DNA from 3 places in the Variovorax sp. 10N412 genome. Region 3 is predicted to be linked to each of the others. Evidence: riboswitches for the same ligand, from Rfam matches in the RefSeq annotation. Region 3 holds a riboswitch; each other region holds the start of a gene.
The links. Region 3 has a riboswitch for cobalamin ahead of cobM (precorrin-4 C(11)-methyltransferase). Riboswitches for the same ligand answer to the same signal wherever they lie in the genome.
Positions count from the first base shown of each region.

Region 1: it holds a riboswitch for cobalamin, as region 3 does, so the genes downstream of both, AC1DJH_RS09270 (TonB-dependent receptor) here and cobM (precorrin-4 C(11)-methyltransferase) in region 3, are expected to answer to the same signal.
Region 2: it holds a riboswitch for cobalamin, as region 3 does, so the genes downstream of both, AC1DJH_RS00525 (TonB-dependent receptor domain-containing protein) here and cobM (precorrin-4 C(11)-methyltransferase) in region 3, are expected to answer to the same signal.

Region 1 covers NZ_JBFTIO010000002.1:771,777-781,639, reverse strand. Annotated here, with positions in the region: gene AC1DJH_RS09285 (cation:proton antiporter domain-containing protein) at 1-255, shown strand, start outside; gene AC1DJH_RS09280 (hypothetical protein) at 282-686, opposite strand; gene AC1DJH_RS09275 (hypothetical protein) at 849-1,094, shown strand; cobalamin riboswitch at 1,132-1,408, shown strand; gene AC1DJH_RS09270 (TonB-dependent receptor) at 1,538-3,763, shown strand; gene AC1DJH_RS09265 (PepSY domain-containing protein) at 3,784-5,319, shown strand; gene AC1DJH_RS09260 (energy-coupling factor ABC transporter permease) at 5,367-6,044, shown strand; gene cobW (cobalamin biosynthesis protein CobW) at 6,169-7,236, shown strand; gene cobN (cobaltochelatase subunit CobN) at 7,256-9,863, shown strand, end outside.
Region 2 covers NZ_JBFTIO010000001.1:104,738-114,600, reverse strand. Annotated here, with positions in the region: gene AC1DJH_RS00560 (carbon-nitrogen hydrolase family protein) at 1-311, opposite strand, end outside; gene AC1DJH_RS00555 (AraC-like ligand-binding domain-containing protein) at 510-1,472, shown strand; gene AC1DJH_RS00550 (universal stress protein) at 1,510-1,935, opposite strand; gene AC1DJH_RS00545 (sulfite exporter TauE/SafE family protein) at 2,035-2,862, opposite strand; gene AC1DJH_RS00540 (cell division protein ZapA) at 3,156-3,488, opposite strand; gene AC1DJH_RS00535 (DUF904 domain-containing protein) at 3,485-3,709, opposite strand; gene AC1DJH_RS00530 (ClcB-like voltage-gated chloride channel protein) at 3,813-5,531, opposite strand; cobalamin riboswitch at 5,590-5,850, shown strand; gene AC1DJH_RS00525 (TonB-dependent receptor domain-containing protein) at 5,943-7,871, shown strand; gene AC1DJH_RS00520 (cobyrinate a,c-diamide synthase) at 7,883-9,286, shown strand; gene AC1DJH_RS00515 (bifunctional adenosylcobinamide kinase/adenosylcobinamide-phosphate guanylyltransferase) at 9,270-9,863, shown strand, end outside; gene AC1DJH_RS00510 (ABC transporter substrate-binding protein) at 9,863-9,863, shown strand, end outside.
Region 3 covers NZ_JBFTIO010000024.1:12,289-22,151, forward strand. Annotated here, with positions in the region: gene AC1DJH_RS31220 (GbsR/MarR family transcriptional regulator) at 1-224, opposite strand, end outside; gene AC1DJH_RS31225 (AraC family transcriptional regulator) at 294-1,331, opposite strand; gene AC1DJH_RS31230 (long-chain-fatty-acid--CoA ligase) at 1,442-3,001, shown strand; gene AC1DJH_RS31235 (lipid-transfer protein) at 3,054-4,247, shown strand; gene AC1DJH_RS31240 (MaoC family dehydratase N-terminal domain-containing protein) at 4,259-4,699, shown strand; gene AC1DJH_RS31245 (MaoC family dehydratase) at 4,710-5,129, shown strand; gene AC1DJH_RS31250 (SDR family NAD(P)-dependent oxidoreductase) at 5,155-5,985, shown strand; cobalamin riboswitch at 6,047-6,308, shown strand; gene cobM (precorrin-4 C(11)-methyltransferase) at 6,465-7,322, shown strand; gene AC1DJH_RS31260 (sirohydrochlorin chelatase) at 7,319-8,296, shown strand; gene AC1DJH_RS31265 (precorrin-8X methylmutase) at 8,293-8,982, shown strand; gene AC1DJH_RS31270 (cobalt-precorrin-5B (C(1))-methyltransferase) at 8,979-9,863, shown strand, end outside.

The sequences.
Region 1 (9,863 bases), on a different contig from region 3:
ATCCAGGCGCACATTGCGCGCGCCCGGGTACTGGTGGTGGCCACGCCCGACGCCATCAACGTGCGCCAGATGATGGAAACCGCGCGCACGCTCAACCCCACGATCCAGACCGTGATCCGCAGTCACAACGAGCAGGAGGCACGCCTGCTCACGCAGGAAACCTCGGCCACCGTGTTCCTCGGCGAACACGAACTGGCACAGGCCATGGCCCGTGACGTGGTCCAGCGCGCCGTGTCGATGGCCGTGCCGGGCTGAGGCTCACGCCCACCCGCGCGCCGGGTTCAGAGGTCTTCGATGACCAGGGTGCGGTAGCGCTGCGCCATGGCATAGGGCACGGTGCGCACCGCCTCCATCAGCTTGTCGGCGGTTTCGCGGTCGTCGGTCTTGACCAGCAGCGCGGCATGGCCTTCCTGCGCAAGCTTGGTATACGCGCGCACCGTGGCGCCTTCGGTGCCGGCGGAGGGCAACGGGTCATCGGCGAGCTCCACGGTCGGCGTGATCTGCGACAGCACGGCCTGCGGCGGCAGCAGAAAGATGTCGTCGCCGCTCATGCCGTTGTCGATCAGTTGCTGGCCGACGCGGCTGGCGTCTTCCAGCTTGGCGAACATCACCATCGAGTAGCCCGTGGGATAGAACGCGCCGCCGATGGTCGCCCGCATGCTCGGGTCAAGGCTGAAGGGTTTCATGTCGCCTCCTGGGAAGGTTTTGCAAAGAACAAGGACCCGCTGACGGGTTGCATGTAAAACAGTAGGCCGACCCACCGGTGTGCTCTGTAGGAGAAGCCCGGGAGCTGTCAACGGCTCGCGTCCTCCAGGCATTCAACACTCAGCCCCTTTTCATACCGCCCAATGCCCTCGCCCAGGAACATCGCGCTCACCATCCACGAGCTGGAGGTCGGCGAGTTCTATTGGCTGCTGATGGAAGCTGCGGACGACCCCGCCGAGGTGACCGGCGCGCCGGGCGAGCGCACCCATGTGTATCTGCCCCTCGAAGCGGCGCTCCGGCCATATTCGAGCTACTCGAACGCGCTGGCGGCCGGCGTGGCCATGATGCGGCGGCTGTTCGGGCCCGACGGCACGCCCGGCTCCCTATAATCCCGCCGGTTCGGTGCGTTAACTTTTTATAACTGCACCCAACCACGGTTCGAAGGTGCCCCGGGTCCATGTCGCATGGCCCTGGGGTTAAACGGGAAGCAGGTGCGCCGCGTCGTTGAAGACGCGTCAAAGCCTGCGCTGCCCCCGCAACGGTCAGCGGATCTGGAAATCCTCACGCGCGAGCCTCTTTCTTGAAGGCTCGGCAGTCACTGCGCTTCGGCGTGGGAAGGCGAGGGTTTCGGTCGTCGTGTGCTCCATTCGGCACACAGCGGCGCTCCGCGAGCCCGGATACCGGCCTTCGCAACCGCCTTCGGACGCAGCGGGAGTGCGTGTCCGGGCCTGCCGCTTCGCGCTTGCGCTCACCGTGGCAGCCCTTTCGCCTCTCCCGTCGCGTCCTTCATCGGTCGTGAGCCTGCGGGGACGCAGGCCGGAGGAGAAGCTAAATGAGTCGAGCAACACGGGCGCGAAGTCGCCCGGGCATGGGTACGCGCGTGCCGTTTCGTCGGGCGCGGCTGTCGGGTCTTTCAGGCCTGTCAGGCCTGTCAGGCCTGTCACTGGGGTTGGGTCTGGCCTTCGGGCCTTGCGTTTCCCTTGCGCAGCCGGCTGAATCGGCCGACGCCAGCCAGAGCCAATCCCTGAACCCGGTACGGATCGAGGCCGACCGGCAATCCCCGCTGGCCATCGACGAGCCCACGTCCACCGGCAGCCGGCTCGGGCTCACGCCGCTGGAAACGCCGGCCAGCATCGAGGTGCTGACGGGCGACACCATCCGCGCGCGCGGCGACGTGTCGGTCGTCGACGCGGCCACCCGTGCCACCGGCATCACCGGCTCGCCCGGACCCGGCAACGGCGGCACCGCGATGGCGGCGCGCGGCTTCACGGGCCACGGCTCGGTGATGCAGCTGTTCGACGGCACGCGCCTGTATGCGGGCGCCGGCACCGTCACCTTTCCGTTCGACACCTGGTCGGTCGACCGCATCGAAGTGCTGCGCGGCGCGGCCTCGGTGATGTACGGCGAAGGCGCCATCGGCGGCGCCATCAACGTGGTGCCCAAGAAGCCCACGCGCGGCCCCATCCGGAACGAGGCGCTGCTCACGCTGGGCTCCGACGCCACCCGCCAGGCGGCCTTCGGCAGCGGGGGGGCCATCAACGACAAGCTGTCGTACCGCTTCGACATCAGCCACCGCACCACCGACGGCTTCATGCAGCGCGGCGAGGCCGAGAGCCTGGCCGTGGGCGCGGCCGTGCGCCTGGACGTGTCGCCGCAGCTGCAGTTCACGCTCTCGCACGACGAAGGCCGCCAGACCCCGCAGCGCTACTACGGCGTGCCGTTGATCGACGGCCGCCTGAACAGCCAGACCCTGCGCCAGAACTACAACCTGGACGACGCCGAAATCAAGTACCGCGACAAGTGGACCCGGCTCGACGCGCAGTGGACGCCGAACGGCGCCGTCACCGTGCGCAACCAGCTCTACCGCCTGGAGAGCAAGCGCCACTGGCGCAACAGCGAGACCTACACCTTCAACGCCACCACGCGCCGCGTGACGCGCGGCGACTACCTGGAGATCGGCCACGACCAGGAGCAGATCGGCAACCGCACCGACGCGACCTTCAAGCACAGCGTGTTCGGGCTGGCCAACCAGGTGCTGGCGGGCTTCGACGTGAACCGCATCGACTTCCAGCACAGCAACGACTCGCCTTACGGCGGGCGCTCGGTGATCGACCCGTTCGTGTTCAACCCCGGCTACTACGCCTCGCCCGTGGCCTACACGCCGCGCTACAAGACCAAGACCGACACCTACGCCTTCTTCACCGAAGACAAGCTGGCCTTCAACGAGCAATGGTCGGTGGTGGGCAGCCTGCGCTGGGACCACGCCAAGGTGGCGCGCACCGACCTGCAGAACGCCGCCAACAACCTGGGCAAGACCTTCGAGTACGCCACCGGCCGCCTCGGCGTGGTGTACGCGCCCGATGCGTCGCAGTCGTACTACGCGCAGTTGGCGCGCGCGGCCGACCCGCTCACTTCGCTGATCAGCACCTCGGCCGCGCAGGTGCCCTTCGAGTTGAGCACCGGCAGGCAGGTGGAGGTCGGCTACAAGCGCCAGCTGGCCGACAGCCGCGGCGCCTGGACCGTGGCGGCCTACCGCATCGAGAAGAACAAGCTGCTCTCGCGCGACGCCAACGACCCGAACAAGACGCAGCAGGTCGGCCAGCAGTCGTCCGAGGGCCTGGAGGCCACGCTCGACCTGGCGCTCACCTCCACGCTGCGGCTCGAAGCCAACATGGCCAAGCTGCGCGCGCGTTATGAGGACTTCAACGAGGTCGTGAACGGCCGCCTGGTCTCGCGCGCGGGCAACACGCCCAACGGCGTGCCCGAAGAGGCGGCCAACCTGTGGCTCGGCTGGCGCTTCCTGCCGCAGTGGGAGGCCGCCTTCGGTGTGCGCTACGTCGGCCCGCGCCAGGTCGATGCGGCCAACACGCGCAGGATCGGTTCGTACACCGTGGCCGACGCCTCGGTGAGCTGGCAGGCGAACCCGTCGCTCAAGCTGGCGCTGCGGGCCTACAACCTCGCCGACCGCAAGTACCCGGTGTCGTTCTCGAACGGCGGCAACCAGTGGCTGCTGGGCCGGCCGCGCTCGTTCGAGCTGTCGGCGCTGGTCGACTTCTGAACCCCGGCATGAATTCCGGCATGACCTCCGCATGGCGCCGCGCCTGGCCGCGCGTGCGGCACTGGCTCTACTGGACGCACCGGTGGCTGGGCATCGGCGGCTGCCTGCTGTTCGTCATGTGGTTCGCCTCGGGCGTGGTGATGATGTACGTGGGGTACCCCAACCTCACGGACCAGGAACGGCTGGCAGGGCTCGCACCGTTGCGCTTCGGGCAGGCGCAGGTATCGCCCGCAGCAGCGCTGCAGGCGCTGCCGCAGGACGTGCGCGCGCAGCCCCCGCGGCGCATGGGGCTGGAGATGCAGGGCGGCAGCGACGCCGGGCCGGTCTGGCGCATCGTCGATGCGCGCGGCGGCCGGCACACCGTGTCGGCGCGCGATGGCCATGTGCACGGCCCGGTCGATGCCGCGCAGGCCGAGGCCATCGCACGCGCCTTCTCCGGCCATGCCGGTGCGCGCTGGGCCGAGACGCTGGAGCGCGACCAGTGGACCGTGCCGCAGGGCCTGAACCCGCTGCGTCCGCTGCACCGCATCGAGGTGAACGACGCGGCCGGCACCGAGCTGTACGTGTCTCAGCGCAACGGCGAGGTGGTGCGCGACACCACGCGCCCGGAGCGCTTCTGGAACTGGCTGGGCTCGGTGCCGCACTGGATCTACTTCACTCCGCTGCGCGCCGATCCGCCGCTGTGGCACGACGTGGTGGTGTGGCTGTCGGCGGCGTGCATCGTCTCGGCCGTGACGGGCATGGTCATCGGCATCCTGCGGGTGCGTGTGCGGCGCAGGTTCCGCAACGGGGTGGTCACGCCTTACGCGGGCTGGATGGCCTGGCACCACATCGCCGGGCTGATCGGCGGTTTCTTCGTGCTGACGTGGATCATCAGCGGCTGGCTCTCGATGAACCCCAACGGCTGGTTCCAGCGCGGGCCGCTCGACGCGGCCGCCATGGCGCGCTATACCGGGGCCGGTGCGGCGCCGTTTCCTTGGCCGCCGGCCTCGTTGCCCTCAGGCGAGGACGAGAGCGCCCCGCGCGAGGCCGTGTTGCTGTGGTTCTACGGCAAGCCGCTGCTGCAGTTGCGCGACGCCAAGGCGCGCGTGCGCGTGGTCGACGCCGCCAGCGGCGCGCCGGCCGCCATCGGCAAGCCAGACATCCTGCATGCCGCCGCCCGCCTGCGGCCCGGCGCCGCCGTGACGCAGGCCGTGCTGCAGACCCGCGAAGACTTCCACTGGTACGGCCACCACCGTGAGCGCGTGCTGCCCGTGTGGCGCCTGCAATTCGACGACCCGGCGCGCACCTGGGTCTACGTGGACGCCGCCAGCGGCCAGGTCGCGGGCAGCAACGACAGCAGTTCGCGCCTGCGGCGCTGGCTGTTCAACGCCGCGCACAGTCTCGACTTTCCCTGGCTCATCCAGTACCGGCCGGCCTGGGACTTCGTTATGTGGCTGCTGTCCATCATCGGCGCGGTGGCCTCGGCCAGCGGCGTGGTGATCGGCTGGCGCCGGCTGCGGCGCAAGCCGGGGCGGACGACTGCCTCGAAGGGGCTTGCGCAAGCCAGCCCCTGAACCAACAATCAACTTTCGCACTGCGGTGCATTTTCAGGAGGTGCTCGATGCACATCGAACCAGGTCTCGTTGACGGATCCAAGATTTTTCTCAGCTACGCGACGGCCGCCGCCGCGCTGGCCTACACAGGCAAGGTGGCCTTCGACACCCTCATGAAGGACGGGCCCGCCGCCCTGGTGCTGCGCTCGGCCATTGCCGTGGCGCTGGTGTTCTGCTTCTTCGAGGTGCTGCCGCACCACCCGGTGGGTGTGTCGGAGGTGCACCTGATCCTCGGCACGACGCTGCTGCTGGTCTTCGGCCTGGCGCCTGCGGCCATCGGCCTGGCGGGCGGCCTGCTCATCCAGGGCCTGTTCTTCGAGCCGCAGGACATTCCCCAGTTCGGCATGAACGTCACCACCTTGCTGGTGCCCCTGTTCGCAACGGCCGCATTGGCGCAGCGAATCGTTCCCAAAAACGTGGCCTATGTGGACCTCAGCTACCAGCAGGCCTTCAAGCTGTCGGTGGCCTACCAGGGCGGCATCGTGGTGTGGGTCGGCTTCTGGGCGCTCTTCGGGCGCGGCACGGGACTCGAGAATCTCGGCCAGATCGCCAGCTTCGGCGCGGCCTACATGACCGTCGTGCTGGTCGAGCCGCTGGTCGACCTGGGCGTGCTGGCGGCGGCCAAGGGCTGGCGCCGCCTGCAGGGAACTGCCTTCGTCGAGCGCCGGCTGTACAGCGCCGCCTGAATCGCCAGGCCTCTCGCTTCTTTTTTCGGGAGCGCCCCCGGCAAGTGCCGCGGGCGCTCCTGCCATTCATCGCGGTGGCCACGGCCGCCACCTGGCTGCCCCGGCCGCTGAAAGAACATCTCCCATGACACAAGCAAGCAACGCCAAGATCCCCGTCACCATCGTCACGGGCTTCCTCGGCAGCGGCAAGACCACGCTGCTGCGCCACATCCTGGGCAATGCCGAGGGCCGCCGCATCGCGGTGATCGTCAACGAGTTCGGCGAGCTGGGCATCGACGGCGAAATTCTTCGCGGTTGCGGCATCGGCTGTGACGATGAAGGCAACGAGCGCGAAGGCGCGCTGTACGAGCTGGCCAACGGCTGCGTCTGCTGCACCGTGCAGGAAGAATTCCTGCCCGTGATGCTGCAGCTGGCCGAGCGGCGCGGCGACATCGACGCGGTGATCATCGAAACCTCGGGCCTGGCGCTGCCCAAGCCGCTGGTGCAGGCCTTCCAGTGGCCGGACATCGCCAACATCTTCACCGTCGACTCGGTGGTCACGGTGGTGGACGGCCCGGCCGCCGCCTCGGGCCAGTTTGCCGAAAACCCCGCAGCCGTCGACCAGGCCCGCCGCGCCGACCCCAACCTCGACCACGAGTCGCCGCTGCACGAGCTGTTCGAAGACCAGCTCTCGGCCGCCGACCTGGTGGTGCTGAACAAGACCGACCTGATGGACGAGGCCACGCGCGCGCAGGTCGAGGCGCTGGTGCGCGAAGAGCTGCCGCCCGAAGTGAAGATCGTCGCCGCCACCGAGGGCCGGCTGCCGCTCGCGCTGCTGCTGGGCCAGGGCCGCGCGGCCGAGGCCACCATCCACCTGCGCGAAAGCCACCACGACCATGAAGAGGAGCACGATCACGACGAGTTCGACTCGCTCGTCATCGAGCTGCCGCCCGTGGACCGCGACCGCCTGCTGGCCGTGCTGAATCAGCTGGTCGAGCAGCACACCATCTACCGCGTGAAGGGCTTCGTCGCCATTCCCGGCAAGCCGATGCGCCTGCTGGTGCAGGGCGTGGGCCGCCGCTTCGACCACCACTTCGACCGCCGCTGGCGCGATGGCGAGGCGCAGCGCACCCGGCTCGTGTTCATCGGCGAAGACCTGAACGAGGCGTTGCTGCGCAAGGCGCTCGACGAGGTGAGCGCGGTCCCGGCCTGACGCGCGACAGGCTGATCGCATGCACCTGCTGAGCACCCAGCCCGGACGCTTCGTCGAGGACGACAGCGTCGTCACCCGGCTCGACCAGACGCCGGGCGACATCGTGGTGCTCAGCTCGGCCGACACCACGCTCGCGTTGCTCGCGGCGGCGCGCACGGCGCTGGCGGCCACCGACCCCGGCTATCCGTCGCTGCGGCTGGCCAACCTCATGTACCTGAAGCAGCCGGCCTCGCTCGACCTGTACATCGACGAGGTGCTGCAGCACGCGCGCGTGGTGGTGGTCGACCACCTGGGGGCCGAGTCGGCCTGGGCCTACGGGCTGCAGCAGCTGGAAAAGCTCGCGAGGCGCAAAGGCCAGCAGCTCGCCATGTTCTCCGGCGACCTGCAGGAGGACGAAGACCTGCTCGCGCGCGGCACCGTGCCGCGTGACGTGAGCCGCCAGCTGTGGCAGTACACCCGCAACGGCGGCGCGGGCAACGCAATGCAGTTTCTGCGCGCGGTGGCCTTCCACGGCCTGGGCCATGGCCAGGCGCCGCTGCCGCCGCGCAGCCTGCCGCAGGTGGCGCTGCATGTGCCGCGCGGCATGGGTGGCATGGGCGGCATGAACGCGGCGCACACCGTGGCCGGCATCGACGACCTGCGCGCCGGCTGGCACGCCAATGCACCGGTGGTGGCGCTGGTGTTCTATCGCTCGCACCTGCTGTCGGGCAACACCGTGGCCTTCGACGCCATGGCCGCCGCGCTGAGCGCCGAGGGGCTCAACCCGTTGCCGGTCGCACTCGATTCGCTGAAAGACCCGCTGTGCCTGTCGACGTTCCGCGAGCTGTGCGCGGCGCACGAGGTGCAGCTGGTGCTCAACACCACAGCGTTCGCGGCGCTGGGGCAGGGCGCGCAGGACGAAGAAGGCGAAGGCATCGTGTTGGCCGGTGACGCGCCGGTGCTGCAGGTGATCGTGAGCGGCGGCAACCGCGAAGACTGGCTGGCCGACAGCCAGGGCCTGCGCCCGCGAGACATCGCGATGCAGATCGCGCTGCCCGAGATGGACGGGCGCATCATCACGCGCGCCATCAGCTTCAAGGGCCTGTCGCACCGCTGCGAGCTCACGCAGACCGAGGTGGTCAACTACCAGCCCGAGCCCGACCGCGTCACCTTCGTGGCCGAACTGGCGCGGCGCTGGTGCAGGCTGCGCAGCCTGCGCGCCGAAGACAAGCGCGTCGCGCTGATCCTGGCCAACTACCCGGGCAGCGAAGGCCGCATCGGCAGCGGCGTGGGGCTTGACACGCCGGCCTCGGTCATCGGCATCCTGCGCGCGATGCAGGCCGAAGGCTACGTCCTGGGCGGGTCCGATGCCGTGCCCGAAGACGGCGATGCGCTCATGCGCAAGCTGCAGCAAGGCATTGCCAACGACCCCGAACAATGGGCCTCGCGCCCCGCATGGCAGAGCTACGCGCTGGCCGACTACAACGCACGCCTGGCGGCCTTGCCCGACGGCATGGCTGCCGCCATCGACGCGCGCTGGGGCACGCCGGAACAAGACCCGATGGTGCGCCAGGGCCGCTTCATGATCGCCGGCCTGCGGCTGGGCCGCGTGTTCGTCGGCATCCAGCCGGCGCGCTCGCTGGCCGCGCTCGGCACGGCCGACTACGCGAGCTACCACGACGCCGAACTGGTGCCGCCGCACAGCTACCTCGCCTTCTATTTCTGGCTGCGCGACGTGTTCGCCATCGATGCGGTGGTGCACGTGGGCAAGCACGGCAACCTCGAATGGCTGCCCGGCAAGAGCCTGGCGCTGTCGCAGGCCTGCTGGCCCGACGCCATCCTGGGGCCGCTGCCCAACGTGTACCCCTTCATCGTCAACGACCCGGGCGAAGGCGCGCAGGCCAAGCGGCGCACGCAGGCGGTCATCGTCGACCACCTGATGCCGCCGCTCACGCGGGCAGAGAACCACGGCCCGCTGCAAGACCTGGAGCGCCAGGTCGACGAGTACTACGACGCGCTGCTGGTCGACGCGCGCCGCGCCAAGGTGCTGCGCGCGCAGATCCTCGCGGCGGTGCGCGCGCAGCACCTGGTCGAAGAACTCGGCATGCCGGGCGCGGAAGACGACGCCGTGCTCGCGCGCGTCGATGCCTACCTGTGCGAGCTGAAGGAAACGCAGATCCGCGACGGTCTGCATGTGTTCGGCGCGTCGCCGCAGGAGCGCCTTCGGCGCGACACGCTGCTGGCGCTGGCCCGCTACCCCGCGCTGGACGGTGTGGGCGACAACGCCGGGCTGCTGGGCGCGCTGGCCAAGGACCTGCTGCCCGGCGAGGCCTTCGACCCGCTCGACATCGACGCGGCCAGGCCCTGGCAGGGCGCGCGCCCCGCGCTGCTGCAATCGGTCAGCACGGAAGCATGGCGGCACCAGGGCGACACGCGCGAGCGGCTGGAGCTGCTCGCGCAGCAGTTGCTGGAAGAGGGCGCTTGCCCCCAGGAACTCACGCAGACCGCCGCCGTCATGCGCCGCATCGAACGCAGCCTCGCACCCGCGCTCGACGCCTGCGGACCGCAAGAGCTGCGCCAACTGCTGCGCGCGCTGCAAGGCCGCTTCGTGCCCCCGGGCCCGAGCGGCTCGCCTTCGCGCGGCCGGC
Region 2 (9,863 bases), on a different contig from region 3:
AAGCCGAGCGACAGCCAGATGCGGTGCTTGCGCGCCGCGGCCTTCAGACGGTCGAATTCGGGCGAGCCGATGACCAGCGAGTTGTCGTGGTAGCGCTGCACGAACTGCATGCCCCAGGCCGGCGAGTCGAGCCAGATCCACCACGGGTAGCCGGGCACCCAGGTCTCTGGAAAGGAAATGAGCTGCACGCCCTGTTTCGCGGCCTGCGCCATCAGCTCGATGGTCTTGTCGATGGTGGCGTCGAGGTCGAGGAACACGGGGGCGGCCTGCACGGCGGCGACACGCAGCTTGGGATGGACGGTGGTCGGCATGTGGTTCTCCAGATGCAATGAAAGAGCAAGGGACGTAACGAACCGCGTGGGTGGCGCACCGGGTTTGCGCTGTGGCATGCGGGTTGCTTGAAGCGTAGATTCGCGCCGCCGGAACGCCTTGACCCGGATTGGCGGCGTTCTTGTTCCAGCGTTGCATGCCCTGTTCCCGGCCTCCCACAGGCCCTTCGAGGAAGACCCATGACCCAGTTGCTCAGCACCGACGCCGTCTCGCGCGACCAGCGGCTCGCCTACTGGACCGACATGATCTGCAACGTGTACGTGCAACTCGAGTGCGACGCCGTGAAGGACGACGACACCGGCAACTTCGAAGGCAGCATCCGCCAGCACACGCTGCCCAGCCTCGACATGTCGGTCGTCACCTCAGGGCCGCAGAAGGTGATGCGCACGCCGGGGCACATCGCGCATTCGAGCGACGACTACTTCCTGGTGAGCATCCAGGCGCGCGGCCAGGGCGTGGTGCGACAGGACGGGCGCGACGCGGTGCTGTCGGCCGGCGACTTCGCGCTGTACGACAGCACGCGGCCTTACGAGCTGCTGTTCGAGCAGGCCTTCGAGCAGATCGTGCTCAAGCTGCCCGGCGACCGCCTGCGCAGCGAATTGCGCGACACCGAGGCGCTGACGGCCACCACCGTGTCGGGCCGCGAAGGGGCGGGGCACCTGCTGCTGGGCATGATCCGCACGCTGCGCGAAGACATCGACACGCTGCAGCCCGCATCGGCGCTGGCGGTGGCCAACGGGGTGCAGAACATCCTGGTGGCGGGGCTGCAGACGCTGCCCGCGGCGCGCGCGCCGGCGCTCAGCAACCTCACGGCGTACCACCTGGCGCGCGTGAAGCGGCGCATCGACGAGCAGCTCGCCGACCCGATGCTGTCGGTGGGCACGCTGGCGGCGGAACTGGGGGTGTCGGTGAGCCACATCCACCGCGTGTTCAAGAGCGAGCCGCTCACGCCGTCGCAGTACATCTGGGAGCGCAGGCTCGAGGCGTGCAGCCGCGACCTGCTGGAGCCGCGCCTGGCGGGGCGTCCGGTGGCGGACATTGCCTATGGCCGCGGCTTCAACGATGCGGCGCATTTCAGCCGCGCATTCCGCGAGCGCTTCGGCTGCTCGCCGCGCGAATGGCGGCAGCAGCGGGTGCAATAGCCGGGCGCAATGGCCGGGTGCAAGCCGGCTGCGCCTGCTACTGGACCAGCAGCACCGGCCTGTCCGTCTCCGAGATCACCTTGGTCGCCACCGACCCCATCAACGCGCGGCCAAGGAGACCGTGGCCGTGCGTGCCCAGCACGATCAGCCCGGCCTGCGCCTCGGTGGCCGACTTCAGGATTTCTTCCGCCACATGGCCGTGGCGCGAATCGACGGTGTAGTTGCCCACGCCCTTCTCGGCGAACAGCGCCTTCACCGGGTCGAGCACCTTGGCGCTTTCCTCGGCGTAGTAGCCGGTGACCAGGTCCTTGCTCAGGTGGCGCGTGACGTTGCCCGAGATGCCGGTGCACACGTGCACCACCACGAGCGCGTGACCGTCCACGAACATGGCGCGATTGTTGAAGAGGTAGGCCAGGGCCTTCTGCGTGAAGGTGCTGCCGTCGACGGCGATGAGGATTTTCATGCGTTCCTTATACGGCGCGCCCTGTGGCGCCGCAACGAGTCGCACCTTCTGCCGAAGGGCCTTGGAGGCCGCTGCCGGGCTTGCGGGTTCAGGCCCGCATCAACCGTGCAGGCCCTTCCAGAGCATGTACGCCGCCAGCAGGTACAGGATGGTCGCGAACACGCGCTTGAGCTTCTTCACGGGAAGGCTGTGCGCCGCCTTGGCGCCCAGCGGCGCGGTGAACACGCTGCACGCGGCAATCACCGCCAGCGCCGGCAGCCAGATGTAGCCGAAGGAGCCGGCCGGCAAGCCTTCGACCGAATGGCCGGCGATGACGTAGCCCAGCACGTTCGCCACCGCGATCGGAAAGCCCAGCGCCGCGCTGGTCGCCACCGCGTTGTGGATGGCCACGTTGCACCAGGTCATGAACGGCACGCTGATGAAGCCGCCGCCCGCGCCCACCAGGCCCGAGATGAAGCCGATGGCGCCGCCGGCCGCCAACTGGCCGCCGGTGCCCGGCATCTGCCGCGTCGGCTTGGGCTTCTTGTCGAGGAACATCTGCGTGGCCGAGAAGCCCACGAACAGCGCGAAGAAGATGGCAAGCGCCGTGCCCTTGAGCAGCGCGAACACGCCCAGGCTGCCCACGAGGCTGCCGATGACGATGCCGGGCGACAGCCGCTTCACGATGTCCCAGCGCACCGCGCCGCGCTTGTGGTGCGCGCGCACGCTCGACACCGAGGTGAAGATGATCGTGGCCATCGAGGTGGCGATGGCCATCTTCACCGCCAGGTCGGCCGGCACGCCGCGCTGGCCCATGATGATCGTGATGAACGGCACCATCAGCATGCCGCCGCCGATGCCCAGCAGGCCCGCGAGGAAACCGGTGCCCAGGCCGAGCGCGGCGAGTTCGGCGATGAGCAGGGGGTCGAGCAGGGCGGCGAGGTTCACGGGGAAGTCAGGAAGGAAGATGCTGCGGCAAAAAGCAGCGGCCCCGTGCAACTGGTGCAGGGGGCCGCGGCGGGAAAAGGTGTCTGCAGATGGTGTGCCGGACCCGCATCCTGAACCAGGGTTCAGGTGGGCGAGGGCAGCAAGACTTCGGGTTCATCTGACGCGAGATGATCACACCCGTCAAGCGATGTACCAAGCCCGGCTCCGGAGAGCATTGGAACAAGGAAATATTAAGCCCGACACGTCTGCAGACAAGGCGGATTTTACGCCCCGTCTGCGTCCGCGGCGCTCATTCAGAGCAAATGTCCATCGCCGGCCAGGGCTTGATCGAGTCTTTGAATGAGCTGCGCGGACTTGGGGTCGGCCTCGCCGCTGGCCGACGCGTCGTCGGACCTTGCGGCGGCGGGAGCGGGCGCGGCGGGCTGCTGCTGCGCGGCCAGGTCGAACGCCAGGTTCAGCGAGGCCAGCACGGCGATGCGGTCGCGGGCCTTGACTTTTCCTGCATCGCGGATCTTGCACATGGCCGCGTCCACGCGTTCGACGGCTTCGCGCAACTGCGCTTCGCCGCCATCGGGACAGCCGAGCAAATAGCTCTGGCCCATGATCTGTACTTCAATCTGCTTCATGCGGGGGAGTCTTGGGAAGGTGGTTCAGCCGGCAACCGCTCGAGCAGGGCGTCCAGTCGTGTGCGGGCCGCGGCCAGCCGAGACTTCAGGGCATCGCGTTCGCGCGTGAGCGCATCGACCTGTTCCTGCAACAGCGCATTGGTGCGCTGCACCTCTTCGTGACGCACAAGCAGGCGTTCGACGCGCTCGGCGATCTGGTCGATGGGGCTGGAAGCGGGCATGGTTGGCGATTGTAGTTTCCCGGGAAAGCGGTCCTGCCGAGGCTGGGCGCGGTGCCCGGCGTGGTCGCGATTCTGCGGCTTCGCAGCCCGCCGATCAAACCTTTCATGGCTCGCTCAGGCGCACGTAGGTGGCCAGCAACGCGCTCTTGGCGGCCACGCCCAGCAGCACCGGGTTGGCGGTGCTTTCGATCACCGGCAGCCGTTCGCCCAGGTGGTCGAGAAAGCGCTGCAGCGCCTCGCCCAGCCCGGTGTCGGCGGTGATCGGCCGGATGGCTTGCGACAGCAGGGCGCCCGCGGTCGTCTCGGTGGGCGCAGTGCCCAGCGCCGCGAGCGGCACCACGCCGAGGTAGCGGTTGTCCCCATCGACCACGTACAGGTACTTCACCGGGTGCTGCAGGAAGATCCTGCTCATCGCCTCGCGGTCGGCGCCGGGGCCCACCACCGTTTCGGCCGGCTGCACCAGGTCGCGCATGTGCAGCCCGCGCAGGCGCAGCTGCGTGTCGCGCTGTTCGTTGCGCCGCAGCGTGATCTCGTACATGGAGCCCGCATTGGCCGAGCGCGCCACGAAATACGCGATGACGCTGGCGGCCATGAGCGGCAGCATGACCTGGTAGCTCAGCGTCATCTCGAAGATCATCAGGATCGCCATCAGCGGCGCCTGCGTGGCGCCCGCCAGGAACGCACCCATGCCGACGATGGCATAGGCGAAGGGCGCCGACGTGGCCGCCGGCCACAGCGCCTGCACCCCCTGGCCGAACAGCGCACCGACCATGCAGCCGAAGAACAGCGCCGGCGTGAACACGCCGCCCACCGCGCCCGAGCCGGCGGTGGCCAGCGTGGCGGCTGCCTTGGCGAGCAGCACCAGGGCGATGAAAGTCCACGGCCACGGCGTGTGCAGCACCGCGTTGACCACGCTGTAGCCGTTGCCCCACACCTCGGGTACCGGCACCGAGATCGCGCCCATCAGCAGGCCGCCCAGCGCCAGCCGCCAGGGCAGCGCCAGCGGCAGCCGCGAGAACAGCGCCCGGCTGCCCTGCAGCGCGCGCAGGAAGCCGATGGCCGCGAAGCCCAGCAGCACGCCGAGAACGCAGAACAGCACGACCTCGGTGCCGTGGATCTCCGGGAACGCCGGCATCCGGTAAGGCGGCTGGTAGCCGGGCAGCGCCCGCATGGCGACGTTGGCGACCACCGAGGCGATGATGATCGGCCCCACGCTTTCCATCGCGATGGAGCCCAGCACGATCTCGGCGACGAAGAAGGCGCCCGCGATGGGCGCGTTGTAGGCGGCGGTCAGGCCTGCCGCCGCCCCGCAGGCCACCAGCAGCCGCAGCCGCTCGACCGGAAAGCGGAACACCCGGCCCTGCAGCGACGCCGCCAGCGCCGCGAGCTGCACCATCGAGCCTTCGCGCCCGATGGAGCCGCCGCTGCCGATGCTCACCAGCGACGACGCGCTGCGCACGAGCGTCTGCGCCACCGGAATGCGCCCGTCGCCCAGCACGATGGCTTCCATGTAGTCGGAGGTGGCGCTGCGCGAAGCGATGCGTCCGGCCCACACCAGCAGCAACCCCGCCACCAGCCCGCCGAGCGTGGGGCAGGCGACGCGCGCCCACCACGGCAGGCCTTTCGCCATGGCCACCAGCCCGTTGCCGGGGCCGAGCACCAGGTGCTCGAAGTGGTAGAGCGCCGCGCGGAAGAGTTCGGTCGCCAGCGTGCCGAGCAGCCCGGCCACGATGGCCCACAGCAGCATCGATTGCCAGCCGGAAACACCCAGCAGACGCTGCAGCGCCGAACGAAGATTCAGGAATACCGAGGCGGGCCGCATATGGCGACCGATGTTAGCGGTGGGCGCAACTTTCGACTTAAGGAAGAGCCCGCAGGGCCTAAAATGCCGCCCGTTGGTGCCTGCGGCCTGGTTCACATGCCGCGGTTCAACGGGAAGCAGGAGTGGAAGCCCCCCGACCTCGCGCAGGTCGGTCCAAGGCCGAAGCCGCCTGCGCTGCCCCCGCAACGGTCAAGCAGACGGCGCCGCAAGGCGCCAACCCCTTTCCATCCAAGCCACTGGGCGCCCTGAAACAGGTGCCTGGGAAGGCGGTGGGGGTTGTTCTGCCAGCCCGGATACCGGCCAACAAGGCGGCTGCCGCATGCGTGAACGATCCACGCAGGGGCAGCCATGGCGCCCATGGCGCCGGCGGGGAGGCCGGCGAGGGGTATAGACGTTCGTTCGGTCCATTCAATGATTTCCCACGTTTGCTTTTCCAGTGGCCGCGCGCCTGCGCGCCGTCTTCGTTTCGCCTGCCTGCAACTGCCTCTGGGCGTGGCGCTGGCGTCCGCCTTCGGCGGCCTCGCCCATGCCCAGGAAGCCCCGGCCCTGAGCGAAACGGTGGTCACGGCCAACCGCACGCCGCAGGCGCTGTCCGAACTGGTGGGCGACGTGTCCATCGTCGACCGCCAGGCCATCGAGCGCAGCGGCGCGACCGGCGTGGCCGACGTGCTCGCGCGCCTGCCCGGCATCGAGATCTCGCGCAACGGCGGCGTGGGCAATACCACCAGCCTGTTCATCCGCGGCGCCGAAACGCGCTTCACGGCCGTGTACCTCGATGGCGTGCGCATCGACTCGCAATCCACCGGCGGCGCCGGCTGGGAAGGCATTCCGCTGTCGCAGATCGACCGCATCGAAGTGCTGCGCGGCCCGGCCGCCGCGGTGTACGGCTCGGACGCGGTGGGCGGCGTGATCCAGCTCTTCACCCGGCGCGGCGAAGAGGGCGTGCGGCCCTACGCGGGCATCGGCTTCGGCAGCAAGGGGCTGCGCAAGATCGAAGGCGGCGTGAGCGGCAAGTCGGGCCTGCTCGACTACGCGTTCGGCGTGGAGCACGAGGAAAGCAAGGGCTTCAACGTGCAGCCGGTCGACAAGCGCACCCCCAGCAAGGACGGCTTCACCAGCCCCGACCGCGACGGCTACCGCAGCACCTCGGGCAACCTGAAACTGGGCCTGCAGATCACGCCCGACCAGCGCCTGGACGCCACGCTGCTCAGCAGCGACATCACGGCCGGCTACGACGCCACGGTGTCGTACCGCAGCCGGCTGCCCATCACCTTCGCCAACGACCAGGCGAACAACACGCTGCGCACTGCCGGGCTGACCTGGTCGGCCAAGTGGAACGACGTCTACAGCACCCGCGTGCAGGTGACCGACTCGCAAACCGTCTACAAGACGCAGCCGTCGTTCTACCGCACCGAAACCAAGCTGCGCGGCTACCTGTTCCAGAACGAGTTCCGCTTCGGCCCGCACCTGCTGAGCGCCACCTTCGAACGCCGCGAAGACGCGCTCGAAAACGCGCCCACCACCTCGTCCAAGCTGCTGTCGCGCGACCGCGCGCAGGACGCCATTTCGCTGGGCTACGGTTTCGTGCAAGGCCCGCACTCGCTGCAGCTGCACGTGCGCCACGACAAGGACAGCGAGTTCGGCGGCAAGACCACCGGCAGCGCGGCCTACGGCTTTGCCATCACGCCGGCGCTGCGCTTCACCGCCTCGGCCGGCACGGCGTTCCGCGTGCCCACGCTGTACCAGCGCTTCAGCGAGTACGGCCTGGCCACGCTCAAGCCCGAGTCCAGCCGCAACGTGGAGCTGGGCCTGCAGTACGCCGAAGACGGCACCCAGGCGGGCATCGTGGTCTACAACAACCGCGTGCAGAACCTGATCGTGTTCGACGGCACGGCCAAGGGCTGCGCCTCGTCGTTCGGTTGCTACGCCAGCACCGCGCGCGCCCGCTACCAGGGCGTGACGCTGTCGGGCAGCCAGCGTTTCGGCGACGTGACCCTGCGCGCCTCGCTCGACTACCAGGACCCGCGCGACCTCGCCACCGACCACCTGCTGGCTCGCCGTGCGCAGCGCCACGCCTTGCTGGGCGCCGACTGGCGCGTGGCCGGCTGGACGCTGGGCGCCGAGGTGCAGACCTCGAGCAAGCGCTACGACGACGCGGCCAACACCGTCAAGCTCGGCGGCTACACCGTGCTGAACCTGTCGGCCAGCACCAGGATCACGCGTGACCTGAACCTGGTGGCGCGCGTCGACAATGTGGGCAACAAGGACTACCAGTTCGCGCGGCTGTATGCCAATGCAGGCCGCACCGCGTACGTCGGCCTCAAGTGGACGCCTCAGTAAACCCCTCATCCCTGCCCACCGGCACCCCGGATGGCGCGCCGGCCCCGCGCGCCACCTGCGCCGCGGTGCTGGTGGCCGCGCCTGCCTCCGGGCAGGGCAAGACCACCGTCGCCGCCGCGCTCGCGCGGCTGCATGCGCGCCAGGGCCGGCGCGTGCGCGCCTTCAAGTGCGGGCCCGACTTTCTGGACCCGCTCTGGCTGTCGCTGGCCACCGGTGCGCCGGTGCACTCGCTGGACTTGTGGATGACCGGCGAGGCCGACTGCCGCGCGCGCCTGCGCGCCGCGGCGGCCGAGTGCGACCTGCTGATCGTCGAGGGCGTGATGGGCCTGTTCGACGGCACGCCCAGCGCCGCCGACCTGGCCGAGCGTTTCGGCCTGCCGGTGCTGGCGGTGATCGATGCGCACGCCATGGCCGGCACCTTCGGGGCGCTGGCCTACGGCCTGCAGAACTTCCGGTCCGGCCTGCCGTGGGCCGGCGTGCTGGCCAACCGTGTCGCCAGCGAGCGGCATGCCGGCATGCTGAAAGACGCACTGCGCGAGCCTTCGCAGTGGATGGGCGCCTTGCCGCGCGACGCGGGCTTCACGCTGCCTGAGCGGCATCTGGGGCTGGTGCTGGCGAGCGAACTGGGCGATGCGATGGCGCGGCTCGATGCGGTCGCCGATGTGCTCGCCGCCACGCCGTTGGGGCAACTGCAGCCTTCGCAATTGCCGCAGGTGAGCTTCGAAGCCCCCGCACCCGATCGGCCGGTGCCGCCCTTGCTGGCCGGCCGTACCGTCGCCATTGCGCGCGATGCGGCCTTCTCGTTCATCTACCCCGCGAACCTCGACGTGCTCACGGCGCTGGGTGCGCGGCTGTCCTTTTTTTCGCCGCTGGCGGGCGATGGCTTGCCGGCCTGCGATGCCGTCTGGCTGCCCGGCGGCTACCCGGAGCTGCATGCCGAAGCGCTCGCTGGCTGCGCCGCGACGCGCGAGTCGCTCGCCGCCCATGCCGCAGCCGGCAAGCCGGTGTGGGCCGAGTGCGGCGGCATGATGGTGCTGTTCGACGAGCTCGCCACGCAAGACAGCGCAGAACATGGCGTGCAGGTGCACCGCATGTGGGGCCTGCTGCCCGGCAAGGTCGCGATGCAGAAGCGCCTGGCCGGCCTGGGCCCGCAGCAGCTCGTGCTCGGCGACCACACCCTGCGCGGCCACACCTTCCACTATTCGCTGTGCGACACGCCCCTTGCGCCGGTCGCCCATACCGCCCGGCCCACCGTGACCCAGCCCGTGGGCGCGCGCGCCGGCGAGGCGCTGTACGTGCGCGGCCCGGTGCGCGCGAGCTACTTCCATGCGTGGTTCGCTTCCAGCCCGCAAGCCACCGCGCGCCTGTTCGGTACCATGCCCATCGCATTGGAGAGCCATGCCCCTGCCGAATAAGCCGAAGACCGCCGTGCACGAATTCATCCTCGGCGGCCAGAAGAGCGGCAAGTCGCGCCGCGGCGAGCAGCGCGCCATCGACTGGCTGGCCGCCGCGCCCCGGCACCGCGCCGTGATGATCGCGACCGCCCAGGCCTATGACGACGAGATGCTCGAGCGCATCGTGCGCCACCAGGCCGACCGCGCCGAGCGCGTGCCCGGCATGCGCACCATCGAGGAGCCGATCGAGCTCGCGCGCGCCGTGGTCACGCAGAGCACGCCCGAGACGCTGGTGCTCGTCGACTGCCTCACGCTGTGGCTCACCAACCTGACGATGCCCATGCCCCGCGAAGATGCGCGGCCCGCCACGCGCACGCCGGCCATGCACATCGCCATGCTGCTGGTGGCGCTGCGCGAGGCGAGCGGCCCGGTGGTGCTGGTCGGCAACGAAATCGGCCTGGGCGTGATTCCCATGGGCCGCGAGACGCGCGCCTTCGTCGATGCGCTCGGCCGCCTGAACCAGGACGTGGCCGCCGCCTGCGACCGCGTGACCCTGATGGCGGCCGGCCTGCCGCTGACGCTGAAGGCGCCCGCCGCA
Region 3 (9,863 bases):
TGCACCAGGCGCCACGCCTGCAGCTCCTTCAGGCCCATACTGACGTTGGAGCGCGAGAACTCCAGCAGCTCGGCGATCTCGTCGGCATTGAGCGCGCGCTGCGAGAGGAAGAGCAGCGCATAGATCTGCCCGACGGTGCGGTTGATGCCCCACTTGCTGCCCATCTCGCCGAAGTGGGCGACGAACTGGCGGTTGAGGGGAGGGAGTTCGGATGCGGTGGCCATGCGCGAATTGTCGCGCGAGATTGCTGGAGTTCCGGTAGCTTCTGAAAACTCGCGCCGACGCATTCCAGCTCAGTCAGATGGGGCCGCAGGCAGCATCCGCCGCCGGTACGACCCCGGCGCGCCACCGGTCCACGCCTTGAAGGCCCGCTGGAACGCCGCGCTGTCCGCAAAGCCCAGCTCTTCTGCCAGCACCGCGAGCGGCACGGTGCTGGTGTTGAGCCGCACGATGGCCAGGTCGCGCCGCAGCTGGTCCTTCAGCGACTGGAACGACGTGCCTTCGGTCGCCAGGTGCCGCTGCAGCGTGCTCACCGACATGTGCAGCACGTTCGCCGCGGTCGCCAGGTCGGTCCATGCCGGCCGGTGCTGCTGCAGCACCGCGCGCACCCGCGCGCTCACAGCCTGCTCCGCCATGCGCGGCAGGATCACGTTGGCCGGCGACGCGGCCAGGAAGGCCTGCATTTCCTGCGCGTCGCGGTGCACCGGCGTGTCGAGCGCGCCGGCGTCGAACCACACGGCCGACAGCGGCTGGCCGAACTGCAGCGGCCCCGGAAACACCTTGGCGTAGCCGTCGGCATAGGGCGGCAGCGCAAAGCCGAAGTCGAAGCGGCGCGCCACCAGCCGCCCGCCGTGCAGCCAGGCGAACAGCCGCCAGTACACGCGCAGCATCAGCTCGTGCAGAAAGTTCTGGTGCGTGGCCGGCGGGTGGTTCAGCCGCAGCCCGAAGCCTGCGAGCGGGTCTTCGCGCAGCAGCACCAGCGACAGGTCGTCCTGCAGCAGGCCGAAGGTGTGGGCCACGCGGCGCAGCGCCACCCCGAAGGTGCGCGCGCCCAGCGTGGAGCGCGTCATCAGCGCGAAGCTGCCGCAGCGCAGCGGGCGCGACAGGAAACCCAGGGCCTCGTCGTCCATGCGCTGCATCAGCAGCGCGAACAGCGCCACGTACTGCTCGGCCGTGACGCGCGCACCCACCTCGCCCAGCAGCGCGGGCGCGATGCCCGCGTCTTCCAGGGCGGTGTCGATGCACACCGCCGCCGCATCGCCCCGCGCGCGAACGCCCGACAGCATGCCCTGCACGAAGGCAATCGGAATGGTCACTGGCGGTTGCAGCATGTGTCTGTCGATTGACGTTTTCTGCCATGCGATCGAAGCGAAGTGCAATCGCCGGGCAGTGGCCGGATTTCTACCATGCGCCTACACAAGAACGAGATGGAGACAAACCCATGTACCTCACCCAGGGCCTTCACCGGGCCGTGCAGCAACGCCCCGATGCCATTGCCGTGCGCTTTGCCGGCCGCGCACGCAGCTTTCGCGACTTTGCCGACCGCGTGGCGCGCCTGGCCGGCGCGCTGCAGGGGCTCGGCATGCAGACGGGCGACCGCGTCGCCATGCTGTCGCTCAACTCCGACCGATACCTGGAATACCAGATGGCCGTGCCCTGGGGCGGCGGCGTGCTCAACCCCTGCAACATCCGCTGGTCGCCCGCCGAGATTCTCTACTCGCTGGAAGACTCGGGCTCCACCATCATGCTGGTCGACGAGACCTTCCGCGCGGTGGTCGAGCAGATGCGCGGCCAGTCGAAGAGCCTGCGCGAGGTGATCTACTGCGGCGACGGCGCCGTGCCCGCCGGCATGCACGGCTACGAGGCCCTGATCGACACCACGGCGCCGGTGCCCGACGCGGTGCGCCGCGGCGAGGACCTGGCCGGCATCTTCTACACGGGCGGCACCACCGGCTTTCCCAAGGGCGTGATGCTCAGCCACACCAACATCTGCAGCTCGGCGCTGGCCGCGCAAGCCGAGGGCCTGGCCCCGGCCGGCGGCTGCTACCTGCATGCGGCACCCATGTTCCACCTGGCCGACATGGGGCTGGCCACGCCGCACTGGTTCACGGGCAACACGCACGCCATCCTGCCCATGTTCACGCCCGAAGGCGTGCTCGACGCCATCGAGCGCGACCGCGTGACCAGCCTGCTGCTGGTGCCCACCATGATCCAGATGCTGGTCGACCACCCCGCCATGCGCAAGCCGCGCGACCTGAGCAGCCTGAAGGGCATCACCTACGGCGCGTCGCCCATTTCCGAGGCCGTGCTCAACCGCGCCATGGAAGCCTTTCCGGGCGTCGACTTCGTGCAGGCCTACGGCATGACCGAGCTGTCGCCCATCGCCACGCTGCACCCGGCGTTCTTCCACACGGTCGAGGGCCGAAAGACCGGCAAGCTGCGCGCGGCCGGCCGCGCCAGCGTGTGCATGGAAGTGCGCATCGTCGATGCCGACGGCACCGAGGTGCCGCGCGGCACCGTGGGCGAGGTGGCGGTGCGCGGCCCCAACGTGATGCAGGGCTACTGGAACAAGCCCGAGCAGACGGCGGCCGCGCTGCGCGACGGCTGGATGCACACCGGCGACGGCGCCTACATGGACGCCGACGGCTTCATTTTCGTGGTCGACCGGCTGAAGGACATGATCATCAGCGGCGGCGAGAACGTGTACTCCGCCGAGGTCGAGAACGCCATCAACCAGCACCCGGCGGTGGCGGCCTGCGCGGTCATCGGCATTCCCAGCGAGGAGTGGGGCGAGGCCGTGCACGCGGTGCTGGTGCTCAAGGCGGGGCAGGGCATCCGGCCCGAGGAACTGATCGCGCACTGCAAGACGCTGATCGCCAACTACAAATGCCCGCGCAGCGTGGCCGTGACCGACGCACTGCCGCTGTCGGGCGCGGGCAAGGTGCTCAAGACCAGGCTGCGCGAACCGTTCTGGCAGGACCGCCAGCGCAGCGTGGCCTGAGCCGCGGCCGGCAATCGTTTCTTTCAACCCAACACCTCCAGGAGCCATTCCAATGAGTCAAGACGTCTACGTGGTCGGGGTCGGCATGATCCCCTTCACCAAGCCGGGCGCCAACCAGCCTTATCCACAGATGGCCAGCCACGCCACGAACGCCGCGCTGAAGGACGCCGGCGTCGGCTACGAGCTGGTGCAGCAGGCCTACGTGGGCTATGTGTACGGCGACTCCACCGCCGGCCAGCGCGCGCTGTACGAGGTGGGCATGACCGGCATTCCGGTCGTCAACGTCAACAACAACTGCTCCACCGGTTCGACCGCGCTGTTCCTCGCGCGCCAGGCCGTGGCCAGCGGCGCGGCCGACTGCGTGCTCGCGCTGGGCTTCGAGCACATGGGCCCGGGCGCGCTGGGCGCGGTGTTCAACGACCGGCCGAGCCCGTTCGACCAGTTCGAGCACATCACCGACGAGCTCGTCGGCAACGAGCAGGTGCCGCTGGCGCTGCGCTATTTCGGCGGCGCGGGGCTGGCGCACATGCAGCAGTACGGCACGCAGATGTCCACCTTCGCGAAGATCCGCGCCAAGGCCAGCCGCCATGCGTCGAACAATCCGGTGGCGCTGTTTCGCACGGTGATCACCGAGGACGAGGTCATGGCCGCACCGGTCATGTGGCCCGGCGTGATGACGCGGCTCATGGCCTGCCCGCCCACCTGCGGCGCGGCCGCGGCCATCGTGTGCTCGCCGCGCTTCGCCGAGCGCCACGGCCTGGACCGCAGCGTGCGCATCAAGGCGCAGGCCATGACCACCGACCGGCCCATCACCTTCGAGAGCCGCGACATGCGCGAGGTGGTCGGCTTCAGCATGGCGCAGGAGGCCGCGCAGAAGGTGTACGACGCGGCCGGCGTCGGCCCGCAGGACGTGGACGTGGTCGAGCTGCACGACTGCTTCGCGCACAACGAACTGCTCAGCTACGAGGCACTGGGCCTGTGCCCCGTGGGCGGCGCGGAGAAGTTCGTGCTCGACGGGGACAACACCTACGGCGGCCAAGTGGTCACCAACCCGTCCGGCGGGTTGCTGTCGAAGGGGCACCCGCTGGGCGCCACCGGGTTGGCGCAATGCACGGAGCTGGTCCAGCAGCTGCGCGGCACGGCGGACAAGCGCCAGGTCGAGGGCGCGCGGATGGCGCTGCAGCACAACCTCGGGCTGGGCGGCGCGTGCGTGGTCACGCTGTACGAACGCGTCGGACGCGCGTGAAGGCCGGCACCATGATCGACAGGAAATGGATCGGCCACACGCTGCCGCCCTCGGTGCTGCCCATCGAGCGCAGCCGGCTGCAGTTCTTTGCCAAGGCCATCGGCGAGACCGACCCCGTCTACACCGACACCGCCGCTGCGCGTGCCGCCGGCTACCCCGACCTGCCCGCGCCGCCGACCTTCCTGTTCGCGGCCGAGCTCGACTCGGGTGCGTCCAGCCAGCTGCTGGCCGACCTGCAGATTCCGCTGTCGAAGCTGCTGCACGGCGAGCAGAGCTTCAGCTACCACCGGCCGGCCTGCGTGGGCGACACGGTGACGGTGCGCTCCACCATCACCGACATCTACGACAAGAAGAACGGCGCGCTCGAATTCGTCGTCAAGACCTCGCGCGCCACCAACCAGCGCGACGAGCTGGTCGCCGAGCTGCGCGCGGTGATCGTCTGCCGCCACTGAAGGAACACCGATGAAGGCCCTGACCCACGACGCCGTTCAAGTCGGCGACGAACTGCCCGCGCTGCAGCTGCCGCCGGTGAACCGCACCGCACTCGCGCTGTTCGCGGGTGCCTCGGGCGACCACAACCCGATTCACATCGACACCGACTTCGCGCGCAAGGCCGGCATGCCCGACGTGTTTGCGCAGGGCATGCTGGGCATGGCTTGGCTCGGCCGCCTGCTCACGCAATGGGCGCCGCAGTCGCAGCTGCGCCGCTTCGACGTGCGTTTCCAGGGCATCACGCACCTGGGCCATGCGGTGCGCTGCACCGGCCGCGTGGTCGAGAAGCTCGAGCACAACGGCGAGCCCTGCGTGCGCATCGAGGTGCTCAGCGCCACCCAGTACGGGCAGGCGCGCATCGCGGGCGAGGCGCTGGTGGCGCTGCGCTGACATCACTTCAGGAAAGACAAGAGACATGACACGCAAACTCGCCGGCAAGGTCGCCCTCATCACCGGATCGGGCCGCGGCATCGGCCGCGCCATTGCCTTGAAGCTCGCCTCCGAAGGCGCGCGCATCGTCGTCAACGACCTCGATGCCGAGCCGGCCGAAGACACCGTGCAGGCCATTCGCGCGGCCGGCGGCGAGGCCGTGGCCTGCGTCGGCAGCGTGGCCGCGCCGGACTTCGCCGAGCGCTTCGTCGGCACGGCGGTGAGCGAATACAAGGGCCTGGACATCGTCGTCAACAACGCCGGCTACACCTGGGACAGCGTGGTGCAGAAGATGACCGACGAGCAGTGGTACGCGATGATCGACGTGCATCTCACGGCGCCCTTTCGCATCCTGCGCGCGGCGCAGCCCGTGATCCGTGCGCTGTCGAGGGCAGAGACCGAAGCAGGGCAACGCGTGGTGCGCAAGGTGGTCAACATCTCGTCGGTGGCTGGCCTCTTCGGCAACGCGGGGCAGGCCAACTATTCGACCGCCAAGGCCGGCATCGTCGGGCTCACGCAGACGCTGGCCAAGGAGTGGGGCCGCATGAACGTCACGGTCAATTGCGTGGCCTTCGGCTTCATCCAGACGCGGCTGACCGCGAGCACTGCGGAGGCCTCCACCGCGAACATCGAGGGCCGCGAGATCAAGGTCGGCATCAACCCCGGGCTGCTGGCGATGATGGAGCAGTCGATTCCGCTGGGACGCGGCGGCACGCCCGAGGAAGCGGCCGGCGCGGTGTACCTGCTGTGCGCGCCGGAGTCCGACTACGTGAGCGGCCAGACGCTGATGTGCACCGGCGGGCTCACCGGCATCTGAGCGCGCCGCCGGGCGGCGAGGGCAGGGCCTTGCGGGGCAAGCCGCCGCATGCGGCTGATACACTCCGCCCGCGTTGTCAGGTGTCCTGGCGCCCCGTGGAAACGGCGGGGCGGCCAGGGTGAAACGGGAAGTCGGTGCGCGGCGGTGGAGAACACCGCGCCATGCCGACGCTGCCCCCGCAACGGTAAGCGAGTCAGAAGCAAGACCCCGGGATCCGGTCCCACGCCACTGTGTCACGAACGGCACGGGAAGGCGGTCTTTGCAGGAGAGCCGATGGCCCTCCGCTCGCGAGCCCGGAGACCGGCCTGACGACCAGCGCATGACCTTGCGGTGGGCGAGGATCGGCGGGCGACGCATTGCGTCCGGCTCGATGCATCAGGTCATCCGCCAGAACAGCATTCGCTGACGCCTCCCGATTTCTCCTCCTCCCGCCGGGTCGTAACGACCATCAGTCGCGCGGCGGGCGCGGAGGAAACATCATGAACGAGCGAGCCATCGCTCCAAGCAGCGCTTCGCAGGGAGCGTGCACGCCGGGAACCGTCTGGTTCGTCGGCGCGGGTCCGGGTGACCCGGAACTCATCACCGTCAAGGGCCGAGGCCTGGTCGAACGCGCCGGGGCCATCCTGTTCGCGGGCTCGCTCGTGAGCGAAGCCGCCACGCGCTGGGCGCCGCCCGACTGCGCGATTGCCGACAGCAAGGACATGACGCTCGAGCAGATGTCCGCCTGGCTCATTGCACAGTCCGCGCGGTGCCATACCGTGGTGCGCCTGCAGACCGGCGACCCGGGCCTGTACGGTGCGCTCATCGAGCTGGTGCAGCCGCTGGATGCGGCGGGCGTGCCGACCGGCGTGGTGCCGGGCGTGTCTTCCGCCATGGCCTCTGCGGCGGCGGCGGTGGAGAGCCTCACGCTGCCCGAAGTCACGCAGACCGTGATCTTCACGCGCGTCGAGGGCCGCACGCCGATGCCCGAAGGCGAGTCGCTGGAGGCGCTGGCCGCGCACCACAGCACGCTGTGCATCTTCCTGAGCATCACGCTCATGGGCAAGGTCACGGCCGCGCTGACGGCCGCCGGCTGGTCGCCCGACGCACCCGTGGTGGTGGTCCACAAGGCGAGCTGGCCGGGCGAGGAAAAGATCGTGCGCGGCACGGTCGCCACCATCCAGGCGCTGTGCCGCGAGGCCCGCATCGTGAGCCAGTCGATGATCATCGCGAGCCCCACGCTGGGCGCGCGGCAATGGACCACGCTGGCCAAATCCAAACTCTACGACGCGAGCTTCACGCACCGCTTCCGGCGCGCGAGCGTTCCCGTCCAGACCCTCCTGCAGGACACCCCGTGAGCACCGAAACCATTCTCCTGGTGGGCCACGGCTCGCGCGAAAAATCCGGCAACGACGAGATCGAGGCCTTCGCGGCGCAGTGGCGCGAGCGGCAACCGGGCTGGCGCATCGAGGTCTGCTTCATCGAGTTCTCCGAAGTCACGATGAGCGAGGGGCTGCGCCGCGCCGCCGAGGGCGCGCAACGCGTGGTCGTGGTGCCGCTCATCCTCAATGCGGCGGGCCACGTGAAGATGGACATTCCGCAGGCCATCGACGGTGCGCGGCTCAAGTTCCCGATGGTGCAGTTCCTGTATGCGCCGCACCTCACGGCCTGCGACCCGATCCTGGCGATCCTGCGGCGCCGCCTGAAAGGCGCGATGCAGGCGCTCGACATGCCCGACCCGACCACCACCGGCGTGGTGATCCTGGGCCGGGGCTCGTCGGACCGGCAGGCCAACGGCGACATGGCGAAGATGGCGCGCTGGCTGCTGGAGGAAACCGACCACGAGCTGGTGGACCTTGCCTTCACGGGCATCACCTACCCGCGCCTGGAGAAGGCCGTGCAGCGCCAGAGCCTGCAGGGCATGAAGCAGGTGGTGGTGCTGCCCTACTACCTGTTCAACGGCACGCTGGTCGAGCGCATCGCGCGCCAGGTCGAGAACCTGAAGGCGCAGTACCCGACGATCCGCTTCGTCTCGACCCGGTACTTCGGCTTCGAGCCCGAGATCTTCGCGCTGCTGGAGCAGCGCGTGAACGACCTGCGGCGCGGCGCGCCGATCGCGCTCATGCCCTGCGACGGCTGCAAGTTCCGCGACTTCGCGGTGGAACACGGCCTGGGCGGCCACCACCATGACGATGCCGTGCCGCACAGCCATGGCGACGAGCCTGCGCACGCGCATCCGCATCCGCACGATCACGACCATGCGCATGACCACGCGCATGACCACGCGCACGGCCCCGCCCACGCGCACGGCACGGCGCCGGCACTGCGATGAATCCGACGACTTCCATGGCGGCCAACGTCGTCACCGAGCAGCTCACGGCGGCCGGCCGCGCCATCGAGCACGACTCCTTCGCGGTGATCGACCGTGAGGTCACGTCGCACCCCTACACCGCCGACCAGTGGCCGGTGGTGCGCCGCATGATCCATGCGAACGCCGACTTCGACTTCAACGGCCTGACCGACTTCCACCCCGACGCGGTAGACGCCGCCATCGCCGCCATCCGTTCGCGCGAAAGCCGCGTGGTGGCCGACGTGGAGATGATCTGCGTGGGCCTCTCGGCCCCGCGCCTGGCCCACTTCGGCATGGGCACGCACCAGTTCATCAGCGACGAGGACGTGATCGCGCAGGCCAAGGCCGAAGGCACCACGCGCGCCGTTCAGGCCATGCGCAAGGCCCACCGCCTGGGCCTGGTCGACGGCGCGATCGTCGGCATCGGCAATGCACCCACCGCGCTGATCGAGATCGTGCGGCTGGTCCATGAAGAAGGTGCGCGGCCCGCGCTGGTGGTCGGCATGCCGGTCGGCTTTGTCTCGGCGGCCGAGTCGAAGGACCTGATGGCGCTGGAGGCCGGCGTGCCCTGGGTCGTGATTCGCGGCCGCAAGGGCGGCTCCACGCTGGTGGTGGCCGCGATCCACGCGCTGCTGGGCCTGGCGGAGGCGCGCGAGCACACCGCATGATGGACAAGGGCGCGCCCCGCGGCACCCGCACCGGTTTCACGACCGGTGCGTGTTCGGCCGCGGCGGCGCGCGCGGCGGTGATCGGCCTGGTCACCGGCCAGGTGCCCGACGAGGTCGAGTGCCTGCTGCCCAACGGCGACCTGGTGCGCTTCGCGGTGCAGGACGGCCGCGTCGACGGCGCGCTCGCGCATGCGCATGCGATGGTCATCAAGGATGCGGGCGACGACCCCGACTGCACCGACAAGGCCCACCTCACCGCCGACGTGCGCGTGCTGCCCGAACTGGCGGGGCAGGTGCTGCTGAAGGGCGGCGTCGGCGTGGGCACGGTCACCATGCCGGGGCTCGGCCTGGCCGTCGGCGGGCCGGCCATCAACCCGGTGCCGCGCCGCAACATCGAGGCGAACGTGCGCGCGGTGGGCACGCCGCTGCTCGACGAAGTCGGCCTCGAGGTGGCCATCTCCGTGCCGCAGGGCGAGGAGATGGCCAAGAAAACGCTCAATGCGCGCCTGGGCATCCTCGGCGGCATTTCCATTTTGGGCACCACCGGCATCGTCAAGCCCTATTCCACCGCCGCCTACCGCGCGAGCGTGGTGCAGGGCGTGCAGGTGGCCGGCACGCTGGGCCACGGCGTGGTCGTGCTCACGACCGGCGGGCGCACCGAGAAGTTCGTGATGGCCGAGATGCCCGAACTGCCCGAGCCGGCCTTCGTGCAGATGGGCGACTTCCTGCGCTATGCGATGGGCGCGGCCGTGAAGGCCGGAATCAGGAAGGTCGTGATCGGCGGCATGGTCGGCAAGCTCACCAAGATCGCGCAAGGCGAGACCATCACCCACGCCGGCCGGGCCGAGGTCGACACCGGCCTTCTGGCCGACCTGGCGGCA